3 regions of the Micromonospora sp. DT43 genome follow, and region 3 is predicted to be linked to each of the others. Evidence: riboswitches for the same ligand, from Rfam matches in the RefSeq annotation. Region 3 holds a riboswitch; each other region holds the start of a gene.
What was found. Region 3 has a riboswitch for cyclic di-AMP ahead of ACLQ26_RS25025 (NlpC/P60 family protein). Riboswitches for the same ligand answer to the same signal wherever they lie in the genome.

Region 1 (6,070 bases), on a different contig from region 3:
CGTGACGTCGTCGGCGGGTGCGTCGGCGAAGAGTGCGAGCAGGGCACCCACCTGGCGGTCGGCCTCGGCGGGGTGCCGGAACCGGCCGGCGGGGTTCAGGGTGTACTCGTTGCGGCGCCCCACGCGGGTGCGGTGCAGGTAACCGCCGGCCTCCAGGTCGGCGACGATGGCCTGGGCGGCCCGTTCGGTGACGCCCACCTCGGCCGCCACGTCGCGCAGTCGAGCGGTGGGGTTACGGGCGATGGCCAGCAGCACGTGCCCATGGTTGGTGAGGAATGTCCAGTTCCGGCCGCCTCCGGTCGTCGCCGTGCCTGCCATCGTGGAAGCCACCTCTCCTGTTGTCCCCCCACCCTATGCCCGCCGGAGGGGTCGGGTCAGGTGCCGCCGGGCCGGCCCGGTCCCGCACCCGGAGGCCGGCTCGGTTCTACGTATGAAATCTAAATCACGCATACCTTGACGCCTCTTGCGGTGCGTGTGACCGTGGAGCCCGAGCCAGCGCCCACCGCCGGCCCGGCTGAAAACCCTGTTGAGCAGGTCAAACGCGTGGAGACGAGGTGCGGGAATGAGCCGTTCCGGTACGCCTGGCGAGCAGCCGGGCCCGCAGCGGGCCGGCGATCGAGCGGCGACGCCGACCGAGCCGGCCCGTGCCTACGCAGAGCTGGCCGCCGGCAATCGTCGCTTCGTCAGCGGAGCGCCGCGCCACCCCAACCAGGACGCCGGGCACCGGGCCGCCGTGGCCGACGGGCAGCACCCGTTCGCGGTGATCGTGGGCTGCTCCGACTCCCGGTTGGCCGCCGAGATCATCTTTGACCGGGGACTGGGCGACCTCTTCGTGGTCCGTACGGCCGGGCACACGGCCGGCCCGGAGGTGCTGGGCAGCGTGGAGTACGCGGTGACAGTGCTCGGCACCCCGCTGGTGGTGGTGCTGGGCCACGACTCGTGCGGCGCCGTGCAGGCTGCTCGCGAGGCGTCCGCCACAGGCATCGCGCCCCCGGGGCACCTTCCCGCGGTGGTCGACGCCGTACTGCCCAGCCTGCGGCGCGCCACAGCCGAGGGCGTGACCGATATCGACGGCATCGTCGACATCCATATCGCCCAAACCGTCGAAACGCTGCTCGGGCAGTCGCCCGTGCTGGCGGACGAGGTGGCGCAGGGACGGTTGGCGGTGGTGGGGATGTCGTACCGGCTCGCCGCCGGTGTGGTGCGCCCGGTGACTCCCGTACCGGCGGACGCCCCGGCAGCTGCCGCCGCCTGACAGGGCGAGGGCCGCCCCGCGGGATGCGGGACGGCCCTCGGACTCCTGAGCGGTTGGTCAGAGCAGCGACATGTGCACGTGGTCGGTGTGGTTCGACGGCCCGCTGTACGACTTCCAGCCGGTCGCCGGGAACCAGATCTGCCGGTTCCAGATCACGTAGTAGATGCCGAGGCGGTCGGCGTTGCGGATGAGGAACGCGGCGACGTTGTTGCCGTACATGCGGGTGTCGTTGTTGTGCCACGGGCTGAAGCCGCTCTTCTGCAACGACCAGTCACAGGCACGGCCCTTCGGGTGCTCGTACGGGCCACCGTTGCGGTGGCAGCCGACGAACCTGTTGAACCCGGCCCGCTTGACCTCCTTGTACGCGTGCAGGGTGCGCGGCGTGACGCAGCCGGAGGTGGTGGGGTCCTTCTCGCTGCACGACTGCGGCTTCCAGTCACCGTCGGCGGTGCGACCCGGGCCGATCCGGGCGACAGGCGAGGTGGCGTCCACCAGACCGCCGGTGAAACCCTGACCGCCGACGAGCGCGAGCGACTTCTCCGCGTCGCGCTTGTCCTTCGCCATCAGGGCGGTCTGCTTCTGCTGCTCGCGGACCTCCGCGTCGAGGGCCAGCTTGGCCTGCTCCGCGCGGGCCTTGACCGCGTTGACCTCGGCGAGCTTCTTCTCGTTGACCATGTTCATCTCGTCGAGCGCCGCGGCCCGTTGGACGAACGAGTCGGGGGCGTCGCTCTCCAGCAGCATCGCGATCGCGCCGATGCGCCCGGTCCGGTACGACTGGGCGGCGATCTGCGCGACCTGCGGTGCCAGCGCCGCCAGGTCGGCCTTGGCCCGCTCGACCTCCAGCGAACGTTCGAGCTGCCGCTTCTTGGACTGGTCCAGCTTGGACTTGGCCGCCACGTAGTCCCGGTTGGTCTGCTCGATCACGTCGTCGAGCAGCTGGGGCTCGTCCTCCTGCTCGTGCCCGGACGGTGTGGGGGTCGTCGGGGCGGCGTGGGCCGGGAGGGGCCCGGCGAACACGGTCAGCGCGGCGAGCACGGCCGCCACGGGTGTCAACCAGCGGCGTAGGGGTGCCGTCACAATGTTCCCTTCCGTCGACCGCCGACCGGGTTAGCTGACGGGTTCGGGGCGGAAGTGGCCCCTACCGCTGGCGCGGATTCACCCCACGTGCCTGGGTCCCCGGCTCGCCGGTTGGCGATTGGGCGGTGGCACCGCAGGCGCCGCTGCGCGCCTTCGTCGGTGACCGGCAGCGAGGTTACCCGAGATTCCACCGCCTGAGCTACGTCCCGATACCCACTAAAAGCGTCATTTCGCCATGGCGTTGAGTGACCAGTGACGCGGTTCTCAGGGCGGATGCCCGATCCGGTCACGCTGAGGAGTGTCACCATGCCGTATCCGTGCTCCTGTTCGGCTCTGGCCACCGGGCGGTGGCGGTGGATGGGGGTGAACGCCGCTCCGGATCGGGCCCGTCGGGCCGACCCGCTGACGGCGAGCTGAGGGCGGCCAGTGCCTCCGTCCGGTCCGCACGGGGGCGCGGCGTCAGGGCGTCGGCGTCCGCGCCCCGCACCGGCGTCGACCCGGCCGCGGTCACCGTCGCGGCCAGCCCGGTGGTGAGGGGTACGGCGGCGATCAGGCCGAGCGTGGCGACCGCGCTGCGGACGATCTCCTGGGCGAGGAACTCGCTGGTCAGGATCTGCCCGAGGGGGCGGCTGTCGGCGGTGAGCAGGAGCAACAGCGGTAGTGAGGCGCCCGCGTACGCCAGGACGATGGTGTTGACAGTCGAGGCGATGTGCGCCCGGCCGACCCGCGTGGCAGCCCGGTAGAGCTGCAACCGGCTCAGCCCGGGGTTGGCGTTCGCCAGCTCGGTGACGGTGGCGGCCTGGGTGACCGTCACGTCGTCGAGCACTCCGAGTGAGCCGATGATGATCCCGGCGAGCAGCAGGCCGCGCAGGTCCACATCGGCCTGGAACATCGACAGCGTGGTGGCGTCCTCGCTGCCGAAGCCGGTGAGGTGGGTGGCAGCCGTGGCGATTGTCGCGAGCACGCCGGTGAGCACCAGGCTGCCCAGGGTGCCGAGCACCGCGACCGACGTCTGGGCTGTCACTCCGTGTGTCAGGTAGAGCACCACGAACATGATCAGGGCTGCACCGACCACCGCCACCAGCAGCGGTGACCGGCCGGCACCGATGCCCGGCAGCACGAAGGTGAGCAGGATGGCGAAGCTGGCGGCCAACCCCGCCAGCGCGGCCAGGCCCCGCCACCTGCCGAACGCGACGATCGCGGCGGCGAAGACCACCGCGAGCCACACCAGCGGCGTACCGCGCTGGTGTTCGGCGATGTTCCAGCTGCTGGCGGCGGGATCGGTCGGATCGGTCAGCTCGACCAGGACGACCTCGTCGCCGACCTCGACCCGTGGCGCCCCGGGCCCGGCGGGGACGGGCGTGTGCACCTCTTGGCCGGCGCTCGGCCCGTCCTCGATCCGTACGTCCACGGTCCCGCACGGCCCGGTGGCCGGCGCGCCCTCCGGGTTGGCCGACGGCGGGCAGGCTTCGGTCACCACCCGGGTCACCGTGCCGTGGTGGCGCGGCACGTCCGCGCCACCGCCGGTCCGCGGTGCCCCGTCCCGTGGCCAGAGCAGCACGGTGGCGACGACTGTGGCAACGAAGAGCGGCACCACCGTCGCGACGAGGATCCGTCGTACCCGGGGCGGGGCGGGGTGAGCGGAACGGCTGTGATCGGAACCCAATGCGAGACTCCCAACGATCCGATGCGGGGTACGTGCCGAGGGGCCTGGCGGTTCACCTCCGCCGGACGAACACGGTGACGAGCGCATCGGATGGCTGGCTGACGACCTGGCGATCACGGAGAGTGGCCGCGCGGCCCGGCTGGTGCGTGCCGGCGCCGCTGTCCGGCGGTGCCGGCGCCCGGCTGCGTGGCGGGGTCCGGTGGGCCATCGTCGGCAATGGTAGTCACGGCGGGAGCCGGACCGGTCTGTTGGTTCAGCCGCGCTTCATGAGTCGGCCGACGGCCGCCATCATCTCGGTGGCCATCTCGTCGGCCCGGCCCTCGGCCGCTCCCTCGTGCATGCAGTGCCGGGCGTGCCCGTCGAGCAGGCCCAGGGCCACCTTGTCGAGCGCGGCCTGGATCGCGGAGATCTGGGTGAGCACGTCGATGCAGTAGCGGTCGTCGTCGACCATCTTCTCGATGCCCCGGACCTGGCCCTCCACGCGGCGGAGCCGCGCGAGCAGCTGGTCCTTGCTGGCGGTGTACCCGCGGATCGGGGTGGGAGCGGTCATGGCGACGAGGATAGCGTACCCCTGGGGGGTATGGTAACGTCCCTTCCTACCGGATACCCCCACCGGGTACCGGTACGTGATCGGACACCAGTCTGCCTCGGCATTACCCCTGGGGGGTATACGCTGGCAGGCGACGAAGGGAGAGATTCGATGGTCGACACGACGTACCAGGTGCGGGGCATGACCTGCGGGCACTGCGTCAGCGCCGTCAGCGCCGAGGTGGGCGCCATCGCCGGGGTGCGCGACGTGCAGGTGGATCTCGCCACCGGCCGGGTCACCGTCACCAGTGAGCAGCCCGTGGCCACCGAGTCCGTCCGGGCGGCGGTCGACGAGGCCGGTTACGACCTCGTCGAGGCGTGAGCGGGAGGCCCGAGGTGAACACGGTGACCAGGCTGGGCGGGTTCGCCCTCGGTCTCGCGGCGGTCTTCGGCGCGGCGTACGGGATCGGCCGGGTGGTCGACCCGGCCGCCCCGGCCGTCCAGAGCCGGCACGACGGCGGCGCCGCCCACACCTCGGGCCCCACCGCGCACGACGAGGTGACCGATCGAGTTCCCGGTGGCCTGCTCGTCTCCGACCGGGGATACACACTCGTTCCGGTGGCTGCCCCGGCAGGCGAGTTCGCCTTCCGCATCGGTGGGCCGGACGGCCGCCCGGTGACCAGGTACGACGTGGCGCACGACAAGCGGATGCACCTGATCGTCGCCCGCCGGGACCTGTCCGGCTTCCGCCACGTGCACCCCGACCTGGCTCCCGACGGCACCTGGCGGGTCGACACCCCGCTTGCCGGTCCCGGGCAGTGGCGGGCGTTCGCCGACTTCGCCCCGACCGGGGGCGAGCCGCTGATCCTCGGGGTGGACGTGACGGTCCCCGGCGAGCTGACCGAACGACCGCTGCCCGCCCCGGCGACCAGCACCACAGTCGACGGGTACACGGTCACCCTGGCCGGCACGCCGCAGCCCGGCCGCACCTCGCCACTCACCCTGACCGTCAGCCGGGACGGGCAGCCGGTCACCGACCTGGAGCCCTACCTGGGGGCGTACGGGCACCTGGTGGCGTTGCGCCGGGGCGATCTGGCGTACCTGCACGTCCACCCGGACGGAACGCCCGGCGACGGGCGGACCCGGCCGGGTCCGGAGGTCACCTTCCTCGCCGAGGTGCCGTCGGCCGGCAGCTACCGGCTCTACCTCGACTTCCGGCACGGCGGGCGGGTGCACACCGCCGAGTTCACAGTCGTCGCCGACGCCGCCGCGACAGGTGGCGGCCCCACCCCGGGTGGACCGTCCCCGAGCGGCAGCGCCGAGCACGGCACCCCCGGCCACGGGCACAACTGACGGGACCAGACGATGACCACCACCAGCAGACCACTGCCCGAGGCGCCGAACCGGATCGAGCTGGCCATCGGGGGAATGACGTGCGCCGCCTGCGCCGCCCGGATCGAGAAGAAGCTGAACCGGATGGACGGGGTGAGCGCCACAGTCAACTACGCCACCGAGAAGGCCACCGTCCGGTACGCCGACGGTGT
Region 2 (6,070 bases), on a different contig from region 3:
CCGCGGCGACGACTGCCCGGCCCACCCCCGCGCCGGCCCGGTTGCCCTCGCTGACCGGGCTGCGCTGGATCGCCGCGTTGCTGGTCTTCGGCTTCCACGTCGGGACCATGCGGATCATCGCCGAGCCGGACTACAAGGCCGTGGTCGACGGGCTGTTCACCCTCGGCCTGTCCGGGGTGCAGTTCTTCTTCATCCTGAGCGGTTTCGTGCTGGTCTGGTCGGCCCGCGCGGGCGAGTCCCGGCGTACCTTCTGGCGGCGACGGGTTGCCAAGATCTACCCGAACCATCTGGTGCTGTGGGGGGCGGCGTTGCTTGTCGCCTGGTGGTTCGCCGACGCGGTCCTGCCGGCGGCCGCGCTGGAGAACCTGCTGCTGTTGCAGGCCTGGGACCCCCGGCCGGGCTGGTTCTACAGCATCAACACCGTGAGCTGGTCGCTCTCCTGTGAGTTCTTCTTCTACCTGTGTCTGCCGCTGGTGTTGCCGCTGCTGCGCCGTGCCCGGCCGAAGCTGCTCTGGGTGCTGATCGTCGCGCTGGCGCTGCTGATCCTCGCGCTCTGGCCGGCACAGCAGTTGGTGCCGGAGGTGAGCCGGTGGTGGTTCACCCAGGTCTTCCCGCCCGTACGGTCGCTGGAGTTCTGGATGGGCGCGGTGGCGGCCGAGCTGCTGCGCCGTGGCCTCTGGCGGGGGCCGGGGCTGACCACGGCCAGCGTGATCTTCCTGGCCACCTGGGTGGCAGCGGCAGAGTGGATTCGCGCCGAGTTGTGGACCACGCTGCTCGCGGTGGCGTACCTGCTGGTGATCACTGCCGCCGCGGACGCGGACGTCCGGGGTAGGCGTTCCCCGTGGCGGTCTCGGCCGCTGGTCTGGCTCGGCGAGGTCTCCTTCGCCTTCTACCTGGTGCATGTGCTGGTGATGACGAGTGTGCTGCGCTTCAGCGGCGACTGGGGGACAGGCTTCCAGGGCTGGCGTGGCCCGGTCGTGGTGCTCGGTTTCCTGCTCGCCAACCTGGTCCTCGCCGGGTTGCTGCACCGCTTCGTCGAGACGCCGATGATGCGCCGACTCGCGCCGCGTCGTACGGCCCGCCCGGCCTTGCCCAGACAGCGCACGGCCGGACCCCGGGCCGCCGGGGGTGATGCCCACGACCCCGATGCTGTCGGGACTCAAGCCGGGCCCGGCGGGACCGACCAGCCCGACAGCCGATCACCGTACGTCGACTCGCGCTGACACCGTCCACCCTGGTCAGCAGGGTCGGCGCGGCGTGCGCCGACACGCCCGTGGCCGATGCGTCATCCTCGGCGCGGCAGTAGCGTTGGCTACGTGCTTCCGGTTGCGCTCACCTGTCCGCTGTGGTGGGTGGCGCGCTGGGCTACGCGGGTGCTGACCAGCCTCGCCGCGGTCGCGGCCCTGGCGCTGGGCGCGAGCCCGGCCTCGGCCGCCGTGCCACCCCTGAGCGCCGTGCCACCCCTGGCCGCTGTGCCACCCCTGAGCGCCGTGCCACCCCTGAGCGCCGTGCCAGAGGCTGCCGTGCACCCGGCGTCGGCGGTCCGTGTGGGTGCGGCCGAGGAGTTCCTTCCGGCTGGGTCGGTCGACGCGCAACCGGCACCGGCCGGTGGCCAGGGCACCATCGCGACGGGCGTGCTGCCGGTGTCCGCGGCCGGGTCCGATCGGCCGCCTCTCGTCGACGCTTCGCGCGGCTGGGCTCCCCGGGGTCCGCCCCGGCGCTGAGTCACCGGGCCACGCGTCCCGTCGTCACGCCCTGTCGATCCACCAGCTCCGACCCCGCCGATCCGTGGCCCGCTGTGGCCGGGTCGCCGCCGGGCGCCCCATCGCTTTGCTCTCTCCCCGAGGAGCCGACCATGGAGACTGCCGTCTTCTACCAGTTCGTGACCGATGTGCCGCAGGCCGCTGCCATCTGGTCGACCCTGTTCCTGCTGGCACTGGGCGTACTCGCTGTGCTGGTCGCCCGCCCCGAGCCGGACCGCCCCGTGGAGGCCCCGGCCCCTGCCGCGCCGACCGCCCGCGAGGTGGCCGCGGCCGAAGCCGACGACCTGCGCCGGTACGCCGAGGAGGTGACAGTCGCCGCGACCGGCGCCGCCAGAACGGCACGGCGGCGACGCGATGCCTGGCTCACCGCTCAGGACCAGGTGGAGCGGGCCTGGGTGGGGTACGACGAGGCGGACACCGCCGCCCGCCGCTTCGCCGGGTCTGGTGCGCTGCCCACCCCGCACACCCCCCGGACCCCCGCCGAGTACGCCTCCCGGGAGCGCTACCTGCACCGTGCGGCGATGGCGGCGTACTGGCGGTGCGATCTGACCATGGCGCAGCTCGGTGACGTGTTCGCGCACCGGCGCGGCTGGGATTCCCGGCGGCACCCGGTCGAGCAGGAGGTGCTGCTCAGCCGGGCGATCCGGGACGCAAGACTGGCCCGCTACCAGGCCGCCGCCAGCGATGAGCGGGCCGCCTGGCGGGACGCGGAACTGGCCGCCGAGTCGGCGCGCACCCTTGCCGAGGAGGCGTACGCGGCAACGGCGCGGCTGCGGCCCAGCCCGGCACCCGCCCGACGCGCGGCGAGCGGGGCGTCGCGCCCCGCCCTCGTGGCACGGTGGCGCCCAGCTCGGGCGGGATGAGCCCAATCCGTTACGTGAGCCCGGTCACGCCGTTCGGAAATCGGGCGTCCGACGCGTTCGGCTCGATCTTTCCCGTGATTGTGGCGGTTTATCGGCGGCCTGTCCGGTTGTCGCCCGTAGGCGTCGCCGTAACCGGTTGTCCCATCGAGTCACATCATCGGCAATACGCGCAGAAATTGTCGCACCGAATTGGGTTTACGCAGGCGAAGCCGGCTTGGCAGGCCGCGAACAGGCCAGTAGTGTCGTCCCGTCCGGTGCGGTTACCGATCGCAACAGGCGACGCCGCGCCGACCCGCTCAATCGTGCTTAACGAACCGGGGACCCATCAGTAAGTCCGGGGTGAATCCGCGAGCCACGGCCCGCGGTAGGGCGATCTTCCCGCCCGAATCCGTCAGCTAACCCGGTAGGCGGTGTCGGAAGGAGTTCCAAACCCGTGCAGCACCTTTCCGCCCCTCGGTTGTTCCCACGCCTCCACGGCGCAGCGGTGCCCCCGCTCATCCGTCCAGTGACGGTGAGCTGACCCCCCGGGTCATCGCCTTTCCCGCCCGGCCCCGCCGGGCGTTCCCCTGAGCGGTTCACCATCCGCGAACCACCGTTCGCGCGCTGGCGCCTGCCCGGATACCGGTCCGGCCCCCGGTGTGCCGCTCTCCCCCCGATCCGTGGAGGACCCCGTGAAGCACACCATGCAGCGTCAGCTCCGTCGCCTGGCGACCGAGCGCCCGTACCAGATCGTCGCCGCCTCCGCGGCGGCCCTCGTGATCGCCACGACCACCGGCGCCCTGCTCACCGGCGCCGACGACGCGCCGGCCAGCCACCGCACCGCGACCACTGTCGCCGAGATGCGCAGTGACACCGCCCTTTCCCTCGGCGCCGCGCGCGACGCGTCCCCCAGCGCCGCGCCGACGACCGCCGCCCCAGCCACCAGCGCCGCGTCGCCCGCCGCCAAGGCCAGCGCCAACCCGGATCTGACCCGTAAGCCGCAGCCGCCGAAGCCGCCCGCGACCAAGGTGCTCGACTACGACTACGAGGCGCAGAACACGTACTACAACTGCGGCCCCGCGGCCACCCGCAACGCGCTCAGCGCCACCGGCATCGACCGCACCCAGGAGGAACTCGGTGCCGAGCTGGGCACCACCGAGATGGGCACCAACTCGGCCGAGGACACCACCCGAGCGCTCAACGCCGAGGTGAAGGGCTCCCCGTACCAGACCCGGATGTTCGCCGGCGCTCCCAGCCCGGCCCAGATGGACCGGCTCCAGGCCGATGTGGTCAAGGCCATCACCGACGGCCGGGGCGTGGTGGCCAACGTCGTCGGCGACGCCACCGACACCGACGGCGGCTGGCACTCCTACGGCGGCGGGCACTACATCGCCGTCGTGGGCTACAAGGACAACGGCCGGACCGTGCGGATCGCCGACTCGGCGAACCCGGCCGACCCGTCCTACTGGATCACCACGATCGACCTTGCCAACTGGATTGCCACCCGGGGCTACTCCGCCTGACCCCGGCACGCAGACCGCCGCGGGCGTCGTCCCCCACAAGGGGACGGCGCCCGCGGCCTCATTGCGGTACGCGTCGCCATCGACGAGTGTCGTACCCGGCCGTGAACCGTGGCAGACTGCGGCCGTGGTGGATGAATCGGGTGGCCGCACCGGTCGCCGACCGGTCCTGCTGCTGCTGCACGGGATGGGGGCGACCGGAGACGTCTGGCTGCCGTGGGCGCCGTTGCTGGAGCAGCACTGGCCGGGGCGGTGGCTCGCACCGGACCTCGCCGGCCACGGCTGGTCGGCCCCGCTGCCGTCGTACTCCTTTGCTGGTTTCGCCGGCCGGATCGCCCACGGCCTCGCCGCCGACGACCGGCTCGTCGTGCTCGGGCACTCGCTGGGCGGGGTGGTCGGCCTGGCGCTGGCCGCCCGCGCCGCCGGGACACCTGTGGACGCGGTGGTCGGGCTCGGCATCAAGGCGCTCTGGTCACCCGCTGAGCTGGCCCGCGCCGCTGAGCTCGCCGCGCGCCCGGTGAGCTGGTTCGCCAGCCGCACCGAGGCGGCCCGCCGCTACCTGCGCGTCGCCGGGTTGGGCGGCCTGATCCCGCCGGATCATCCGGTGGTGGACGCCGGGTTGCGTCAGGTCGACGGCCGGTGGCGCCTCGCCATGGACCCGACAGCCTTCGGCGTCGGCGCGCCCGACCTGGCCCCGAAGCTGGCGGCGACCGACGTGCCGGTGGTGCTGGCCCGCGGGGAACACGACCCGATGGTCACCGACGAGCAGCTCAAGGCGTACGGCGTACCGGTCGCCACGCTGCCCGGTCTCGGCCACAACGCACACGTGGAGAACCCGGCGGCAGTGCTGGCGCTGCTCGACCCGTACCGAGGCGGGTGAGCTGGATGAAGCGGATGCGGTGGCTGGTCACCTGGCTCCGAGCATCCGGCGGACACGGCCGGAGACGGCCTGCTTGACCCGCTCGCGCAGCGACCGCGCGTGGAGGGTATCGATCTTTGTCTGGAGCGTCCGGGTTTCGTCCCGCATCCACTGGATGCGCGTCAGCAACTCCTCCGGAGAGTAGGCGGAGACCGGCCGGAGCGCAGGCGGGTAGACGGTCTGGCGGACCTGCTCGTCGAAGCGGGTGGCGCTGTCTCCATCGGCGAACGAGAGGCCGAGGTCGTGCTTGGCGAGGAACGCGGTGATCCGCGCGAAGCGCTCCTTGTGGCCCTCGTTCAGGGCCGTGTAGTCGGCTTCCGCATAGAGTTGCGCAGCGTCGACGTCGGCCGGCGCGTCGCGCAGCAACCGGTGCGGAATGTCGAAGTATCGGGCCAGCTCCAGGGTGCGCGAGTCGTGCGCCAGCAGATAGCCGGGGATGCCCGAGATCAGCGCCGTGATGGTGCCGTGGATCCGGGTGCCGAAGGCGAAGTCGAACCCGGAGAGATAGTCCATCCAGGGCCACGGGTCCATGAACATCCGCACCTTGTCCTCGACGAAGAGCGGGTGCGAGGTGTGGATCGGCATGTCGGCGGTCTTGCCCCGCAGCTTCGGCGCGTCGCCGTAGAGCAGGGTGCCGAGGGTGTAGAGGTCCTGTGCCACGTAGCGCAGGTTCGGGTAGCGCTGGTGGTGGTGCAGGACGAGGGGGGCCAGCGCCTTGACGTACGGCGAGATGACGAACGCGAGCCGGTCGTCGATGCCCAGGGTCGCCTTCGTCTTCTCGATGCGCAGGCTGTCGCCGTGCAGGAACATCGACGGGCAGCCGATCTGCTCGACAGCCGAGAAACCCAGCTTGCGTAGGTAGTTCTCGGTGATCTCGCCGCGTACGCCGATGCTGTGCGAGTGGTCGAGCACCGCCCGGCAGAACGCGCTGACCGGCTCGTCGATCGGGCGGAGCTGCTCCAGGTTGCCGTCCACGTCGGTCTGCGCCCCGACTCCGAGAACCACCACCGGGATCTTCAGCCGTTC
Region 3 (6,070 bases):
GCGGCGGCGCAGGCCGATCCAGCCGGCACCGCCCCGGCCGACGCCTGCGCCGGTACTGTCCAGATCCAGTCGCTCACCTTCAACCCGCCCCGGGTGGTTGCGGGCCAGGCCGTCAGGGCCACGGCCGTCGGGCAGAACTGCACCGCCCAACAGCAACAGTTCTCCACGGCGATCTACGCCCGGTTCGTCGGCTCCACCCCCGGCATCCCCACCGGCTGCCCGGCCTTCGACCCCCTGCCTGGCTGGACGGTCACCGTCGATCCGGGTGCGACCTTCAGCTGGCAGGAGGGTTACTTTGTGCGCCCCGGCTGTACGGCCACCGGCCTGGAGGTCACGGTCCGGGTAGAGGACCACGCCACCGGCACCCGGCTCACCCGGACCGACACGGTGCCGATCGACCCGACGCCGGCGACGCCCTGCACCGTGAGCTACCGCACCGGGAGCGAGTGGCCGGGAGGCTTCACCGCCCAGATCACCATCAAGAACACAAGCACCGTGCCGGTCAACGGTTGGACGCTCAGCTTCACCTTCCCCGGTGACCAGCACATCGTCCAGTCCTGGTCCGCCACCGCCCAGCAGAGCGGTGCCACCGTCACGGCCCGGAACGCCAGCTACAACCCCCTGTTGGCGCCGGGCGCCTCGGTGGTCTTCGGCGTCCTGGGCACCTGGCAGGCCAGCGACGCGGTCCCGATCGCGTTCACGCTCAACGACGTCAGCTGCGCCGCAGGGTAGCCCGCGCACCGGACCCGGCGACACGCTCGCGTCGCGGGCGCCCGGCGGCAGCCTGCGAGACATCATGGCCCGGATGGGCCACGACAGTCCCCGCGCGGCGGCCGCCGAGGACGACGGGACGGGCGCCGAGGCGGGCTAATGGCACAGCGCCCTGTTTCAGCCATCTAGAACGACGGAAGCCCTGGCGGGACCATCGGTCCTGACCAGGGCTTCCGTGCGTGGAGCGGGTGACGGGAATCGAACCCGCACTGTCAGCTTGGGAAGCTGATGTTCTGCCATTGAACTACACCCGCAGGCGGCACCACTGTACCCGAGTCGTCGAACCGGTGCACCCGGCCACCCCCGCGTGCCGGCGGCCCGCCCGCGCATCGGAAGAAGTTTCCTGACGGCAACATATGGCCGTTCTCAAATGCGTCGATGGGTTGTAACGTCTGCCACACGTTCCCAGCCACGGCGTGACACACCCCCTGCCGCGCCGCCAGAAAGAGGTGGGCCCATGGGACTCCGTCCCAACCTGCTGACCCGGCGTGCCGCCGGTGTCGCGTCGACGACCCTCGCGCTCCTGCTCAGCACCGCTGCGGCGGGTGTCGTTCCGGCTGCTTCGGCCTTCTCCGCAGCGCCCGGTGGCGCCTGCGCGGAGCCGACCGACAGCCACGCCAACGCCCGGGTGAGGCCCGGCGCGGCGGGCACGCACGAGCCGAACGAGCTGACCGCGAAGCAGGTCCGTGAACGCGACGCCGACCTCGCGGCGGCGCTGCGCGAGCGCGCCAACTACCGGGCCGGCGCCGGCGCCACGACGCTTGCCACCGTCACCATCCCGGTGGTGGTGCACGTGATCCAGGAGAACAGCACCCGGGCCGGCGGCAACATCCCGGACTCGCTGATCACCTCGCAGATCAGCGTGCTCAACCAGGCCTACGCGGGTGGGACCGGCGGCGCGGCCACCGCCTTCGCCTTCCGACTCGACAAGATCAACCGAGTGACGAACCCGTCCTGGTACCCGATCGTCGACGGCTCGTCGGCGGAGCGGTCGATGAAGTCGTCGCTGCGGGTGGGCGGCAAGAACACGCTCAACATCTACCTCGGTGAGCTCAGCGACGACCTGCTGGGCTGGGCGACCTTCCCGCAGCGCAAGCTCAGCAGCATGGACGGCGTGGTCGTGCTCAACGAGTCCCTTCCGGGGGGCACCGCCACCAACTACAACCAGGGCGACACCGGCACCCACGAGATCGGGCACTGGCTGAACCTCTACCACACGTTCCAGGGTGGCTGCGGCGGCTCGGGCGACGGCGTGAGTGACACCCCGGCCGAGGCGTCACCGGCGTTCGAGTGCCCGACCGGGCGGAACACCTGCTCGGCGACCGGCCTGGACCCGATCACCAACTTCATGGACTACACCTACGACTCGTGCATGTACCAGTTCACCGCGGGGCAGGCGAGCCGCATGCTTACCGCGTGGAACGCGTACCGCGCGGCGTAGCTCTGCTCGCGTACACCAGGTGCCGGCTCCGTCACGACGGAGCCGGCACCTGCGTTTTTACCGGATCGGGCCGCGGTCAGGCGGCCGTGCACTGGACGTCACGGCTGCGTCGGGCCGGGCGCGTCTGCGGTACGGCGACAGGCGCGGCCGGCGCCGGCGGGGTTTGCGGATCCAGCCAGACCCGCACGGCCGGGCGGCCCGGAGTGACACCCGGAACGCCTGTGACGTGCTGCTCGCGACGGGTCAGCATCGCCACGTCGACTGTGAACTCGAACAGCCGCCAGTCGACCTGCGGCTCGGCCCGGGCACTCTGCGCCAACCGGGCCACCCGGCCCGGGTCGGCGACCGGCCAGGCGTGGCCCGCCACGTACGCCTCGTCGTCGCTCTCCTCCGAAGGGAAGGAGTGCAGCGCGTAGCGGCCGTCCCGTTCGAGGTCACGGCGCTTCGGCGAGTCGATAATGAAGCAGAAGAGACCCTCGTCGGTGATGACCGGGGAGACCGGGTGGACCCGGGGCCCGCCGTCGGCGCGGACCGTGGCCAGGTAGCCGAAGCCCGGCCCGTACTGCTGCAGGAGAACGCGGATCCCGTCGGCGAGGCGGGGCTCGTCGGCGGCGAATTCGGACCAGGAAGCCATGCGGGCATTCTATCGAACAAATGTACGAGGAGCGACCTCAACACGCTGGTCACCGCGGCCCTCGCTATGGTGGTCCGATGCTGCTCTCCGACCGTGACCTGGTCTCCGAGATCAAGACCGGCACGCTGGGCCTGGAGCCGTTCGAGCCCACCCTGGTCCAACCGTCCAGCATCGACGTCCGACTCGACCGGCTGTTCCGGGTCTTCAACAACCATCTCTACACCCACATCGACCCGGCCATGCAGCAGGACGACCTGACCTCGGTGGTCGAGGTGCCCGACGGTGAGCCGTTCGTGCTGCATCCGGGGGAGTTCGTGCTCGCCTCGACGCTGGAGGTGATCTCGCTCGGCGACCAGCTCGCCGGCCGGTTGGAGGGGAAGAGCTCACTGGGCCGCCTCGGCCTGCTCACCCACTCCACCGCGGGGTTCATCGACCCGGGCTTCTCCGGCCACGTGACGCTGGAACTGTCCAACGTGGCGAACCTGCCGATCACCCTCTGGCCGGGCATGAAGATCGGCCAGCTCTGCATCTTCCGGCTCTCCTCGCCGGCCGAGCACCCGTACGGCTCGGTGGTCTACGGCTCGCGGTACCAGGGTCAGCGGGGGCCGACGCCCAGCCGCTCCTGGCAGAACTGGCGTGCCTGGCCGACGCGCTAGGAGACGACGAGGGCCCGCCGCGATGAGATCGCGACGGGCCCTGCTGCGTTCGACGTCGGTCAGCCGGGACGGCCGTAGCTGTGGATCGGCCCGTCGTCGACCTTCTTCATCTTGACGGGCTGACCGGCCTGGGAGGCGTGCACCACCCAGCCACCGCCGACGTACATGCCGACGTGGTGGATGTCGCTGTAGTAGAAGACCAGGTCACCGGCGCGCAGGTCGGCTCTGCTGACGTTCTTTGTCACCCGGCTCTGCGCTGCGGCGTTGTGCGGCAGCGACACGCCTGCCTTCGCCCATGCGGCGAGCATCAGCCCGGAACAGTCGTACGAGTTCGGACCCTCGGCACCCCACACGTACGGCTTGCCGATCTGGGCGCAGGCGAACTTGACGGCCGTGCCCGCGCCGCCGCCGGGGTAGCTGGCCGGGCAGGGCGCCGGACGCAGCGAACCGCCGCCGCCGTTGCCGTACACCTTGAGGCGCAGCTTCTGCAGCCTGTCGATCTCGTCGTTGATCTGCTTCTTCTTCGCCGCCAACTGCGCTTCGGTCCGGGTCAGCTGGACCACCATCTCGTCGAGCGGCGCCTTCTGCCGGGCCAGCTCGTCGCGGAGGTCGGCGACCTGCCGGACGTCCTCCTGCTGGTTGTGGGCGAACCGGTCGAGCATCTCGAGCTGCCCCACCACCTCGCTTGGCGACCGGCTGCCGAGCATCGTGTTGACAGTCGACAGGTTCTCGCCCATGTACGCCCGCACGGCCAGCGCGCTGACCTTGGTCATCGCGGCGTCGACCTGGCGTTCCAGGGGCGCGATGCGAGCGGCGAGCATGTCGGCCTGCTTGCGCTTCACGGCCAGGTCCGCGCGGGTGGCGTTGTGCCGTTCGATGACCGGTTCGAGCTTGTTCCAGTCGGCGTCGATCTGGCGCTCGATCTCGGCGACGGACGGGTCCGCGTGCGCAGCCGTGGCGCTGCCGGTCAGGACGACGGCGACGCCGACCACTGCGGCGAGGGCGGTGGTGAAGCGGGACCAGCGTGGACGCGGCACTGTCGACGTCGGGTCGGCCGAGGCCGACCGTTCGGACGACGGCCGCGGGGCATGGAGGGCCACCGGGGTTCCGTACTCCTTCTTCCTGACCGCCTACCGGGTTAGCTGACGGGTTCGGGCGGGAAGTTGGCGCCCTACCGCAATGGCTGCGGATTCACCCCGGGGGAACCTGGGTCCCCGGCTCGCTCGCAAGCGACTCGGCGGTGTCGGTCCGTTACCGCCCGGATGGGCAGACCTGCTACCGGGCCGACAAATGACCAGAGTAGAGACGGCCGTTACCGATCCGCAACCCGTGCGGCCGTGACACTCCGTACCGATTCGAGGGGATCACCGAGCGTACGTGAAAGTTTCTTTCTGCACGCTTTGATAGATAGAAAGGTATTGACGCGGACTCCCGGCCGGCGCGAAGGTGACCAGACCGATACCAGCAAAATCTAGGGGGTTCGATGGAACGTCCAACCCTGTCCGCCGGCCGGCGCGCGCTGCTCGTCGTCGCGGTGGTCACCGCAACGACGGCCGTACCGCTGAGCACCGGTCCCGCCTCCGCCGCACCGGCCGCCGACCGTCAGCAGCAGTACGCCGCCGCGTCGACCGAGTACGGGGTGCCGACCGCAGTACTGCTCGGCGTCTCCTACCTGGAGTCCCGCTGGGACAGCAACGCCGGCACCCCGAGCACCAGCGGCGGCTACGGGCCCATGCACCTGACCGACGCCCGCCACGTGGCCGCCCTACCCGCACGCGGCCACCACGACGCCGGCACCGAGGATCCGCGCGGCGACGACTCCCGCGCCGTCCGGGCACCCGCGCCGGCCACCGATCCCGCGCCGCCAACTGCCGCGTTGCAGACCGTCGACGCCGCCGCCGCGCTGACCGGCGCCGCCCCCGAGGCGCTGCGCAGCGACGCCACTACCAACATCAGGGGAGGGGCGGCGCTGCTGGCCGCGTACCAACGGGAGGTTGGAGCCCCGGTCGGCGCGGGCACCGACCCGGCCAGCTGGTACGGCGCGGTGGCCCGCTACGCCGGCGCGGACAGCGCCGACGCCGCGGCGGCCTTCGCCGACGAGGTCTTCACCACCATCGGCGCCGGCGCTGCCCGCGTGACCGACGACGGTCAGCGGGTCACCCTGCCGGCCCGCGCGGTACGACCCGAGCGTTCCTGGCTGGACCGGCTGGGCCTGCGACGACTCGCCCGCCCGGACGGCCTGGAATGCCCCCGGACCGTGTCCTGTGAGTGGATCCCCGCCCCCTACGAGGCGTTCGGCGACGGCGACTACGGCAACCACGACCTCTCCGACCGGCCCGCCCGGCAGAAGATCGAGTACATAGTCATCCACGACACCGAGGCGAGCTGGGCGACCACCCTGCAACTCGTCCAAGACCCGACGTACGTGAGCTGGCACTACTCGCTGCGCTCGGTCGACGGGCACATCGCCCAGCACGTCAAGACCAAGGACGTCGCCTGGCACGCCGGCAACTGGTACGTCAACGCGAAGTCGATCGGGCTGGAACACGAGGGCTTCGCCGCGCAGGG

Region 1: linked by a shared signal. The riboswitch ahead of ACLQ26_RS15870 (coiled-coil domain-containing protein) and the one ahead of ACLQ26_RS25025 (NlpC/P60 family protein) in region 3 are both predicted to bind cyclic di-AMP.
Region 2: linked by a shared signal. The riboswitch ahead of ACLQ26_RS05995 (C39 family peptidase) and the one ahead of ACLQ26_RS25025 (NlpC/P60 family protein) in region 3 are both predicted to bind cyclic di-AMP.

What each region holds. Positions count from the first base shown of each region.
Region 1 covers NZ_JBNCKR010000005.1:394,544-400,613, forward strand. The annotation lists gene ACLQ26_RS15860 (helix-turn-helix transcriptional regulator) at 1-318, opposite strand, end outside; gene ACLQ26_RS15865 (carbonic anhydrase) at 563-1,255, shown strand; gene ACLQ26_RS15870 (coiled-coil domain-containing protein) at 1,313-2,332, opposite strand; cyclic di-AMP (ydaO/yuaA leader) riboswitch at 2,337-2,467, opposite strand; gene ACLQ26_RS15875 (YibE/F family protein) at 2,634-3,998, opposite strand; gene ACLQ26_RS15880 (metal-sensitive transcriptional regulator) at 4,252-4,548, opposite strand; gene ACLQ26_RS15885 (heavy-metal-associated domain-containing protein) at 4,699-4,908, shown strand; gene ACLQ26_RS15890 (hypothetical protein) at 4,923-5,879, shown strand; gene ACLQ26_RS15895 (heavy metal translocating P-type ATPase) at 5,892-6,070, shown strand, end outside.
Region 2 covers NZ_JBNCKR010000002.1:419,087-425,156, reverse strand. The annotation lists gene ACLQ26_RS06010 (acyltransferase family protein) at 1-1,223, shown strand, start outside; gene ACLQ26_RS06005 (hypothetical protein) at 1,317-1,724, shown strand; gene ACLQ26_RS06000 (hypothetical protein) at 1,856-2,626, shown strand; cyclic di-AMP (ydaO/yuaA leader) riboswitch at 2,910-3,051, shown strand; gene ACLQ26_RS05995 (C39 family peptidase) at 3,286-4,128, shown strand; gene ACLQ26_RS05990 (alpha/beta fold hydrolase) at 4,253-5,005, shown strand; gene ACLQ26_RS05985 (polysaccharide pyruvyl transferase family protein) at 5,033-6,070, opposite strand, start outside.
Region 3 covers NZ_JBNCKR010000012.1:72,303-78,372, forward strand. The annotation lists gene ACLQ26_RS25000 (cellulose binding domain-containing protein) at 1-732, shown strand, start outside; tRNA gene ACLQ26_RS25005 (tRNA-Gly) at 952-1,025, opposite strand; gene ACLQ26_RS25010 (zinc metalloprotease) at 1,229-2,212, shown strand; gene ACLQ26_RS25015 (pyridoxamine 5'-phosphate oxidase family protein) at 2,289-2,846, opposite strand; gene dcd (dCTP deaminase) at 2,924-3,502, shown strand; gene ACLQ26_RS25025 (NlpC/P60 family protein) at 3,562-4,602, opposite strand; cyclic di-AMP (ydaO/yuaA leader) riboswitch at 4,616-4,752, opposite strand; gene ACLQ26_RS25030 (N-acetylmuramoyl-L-alanine amidase) at 4,986-6,070, shown strand, end outside.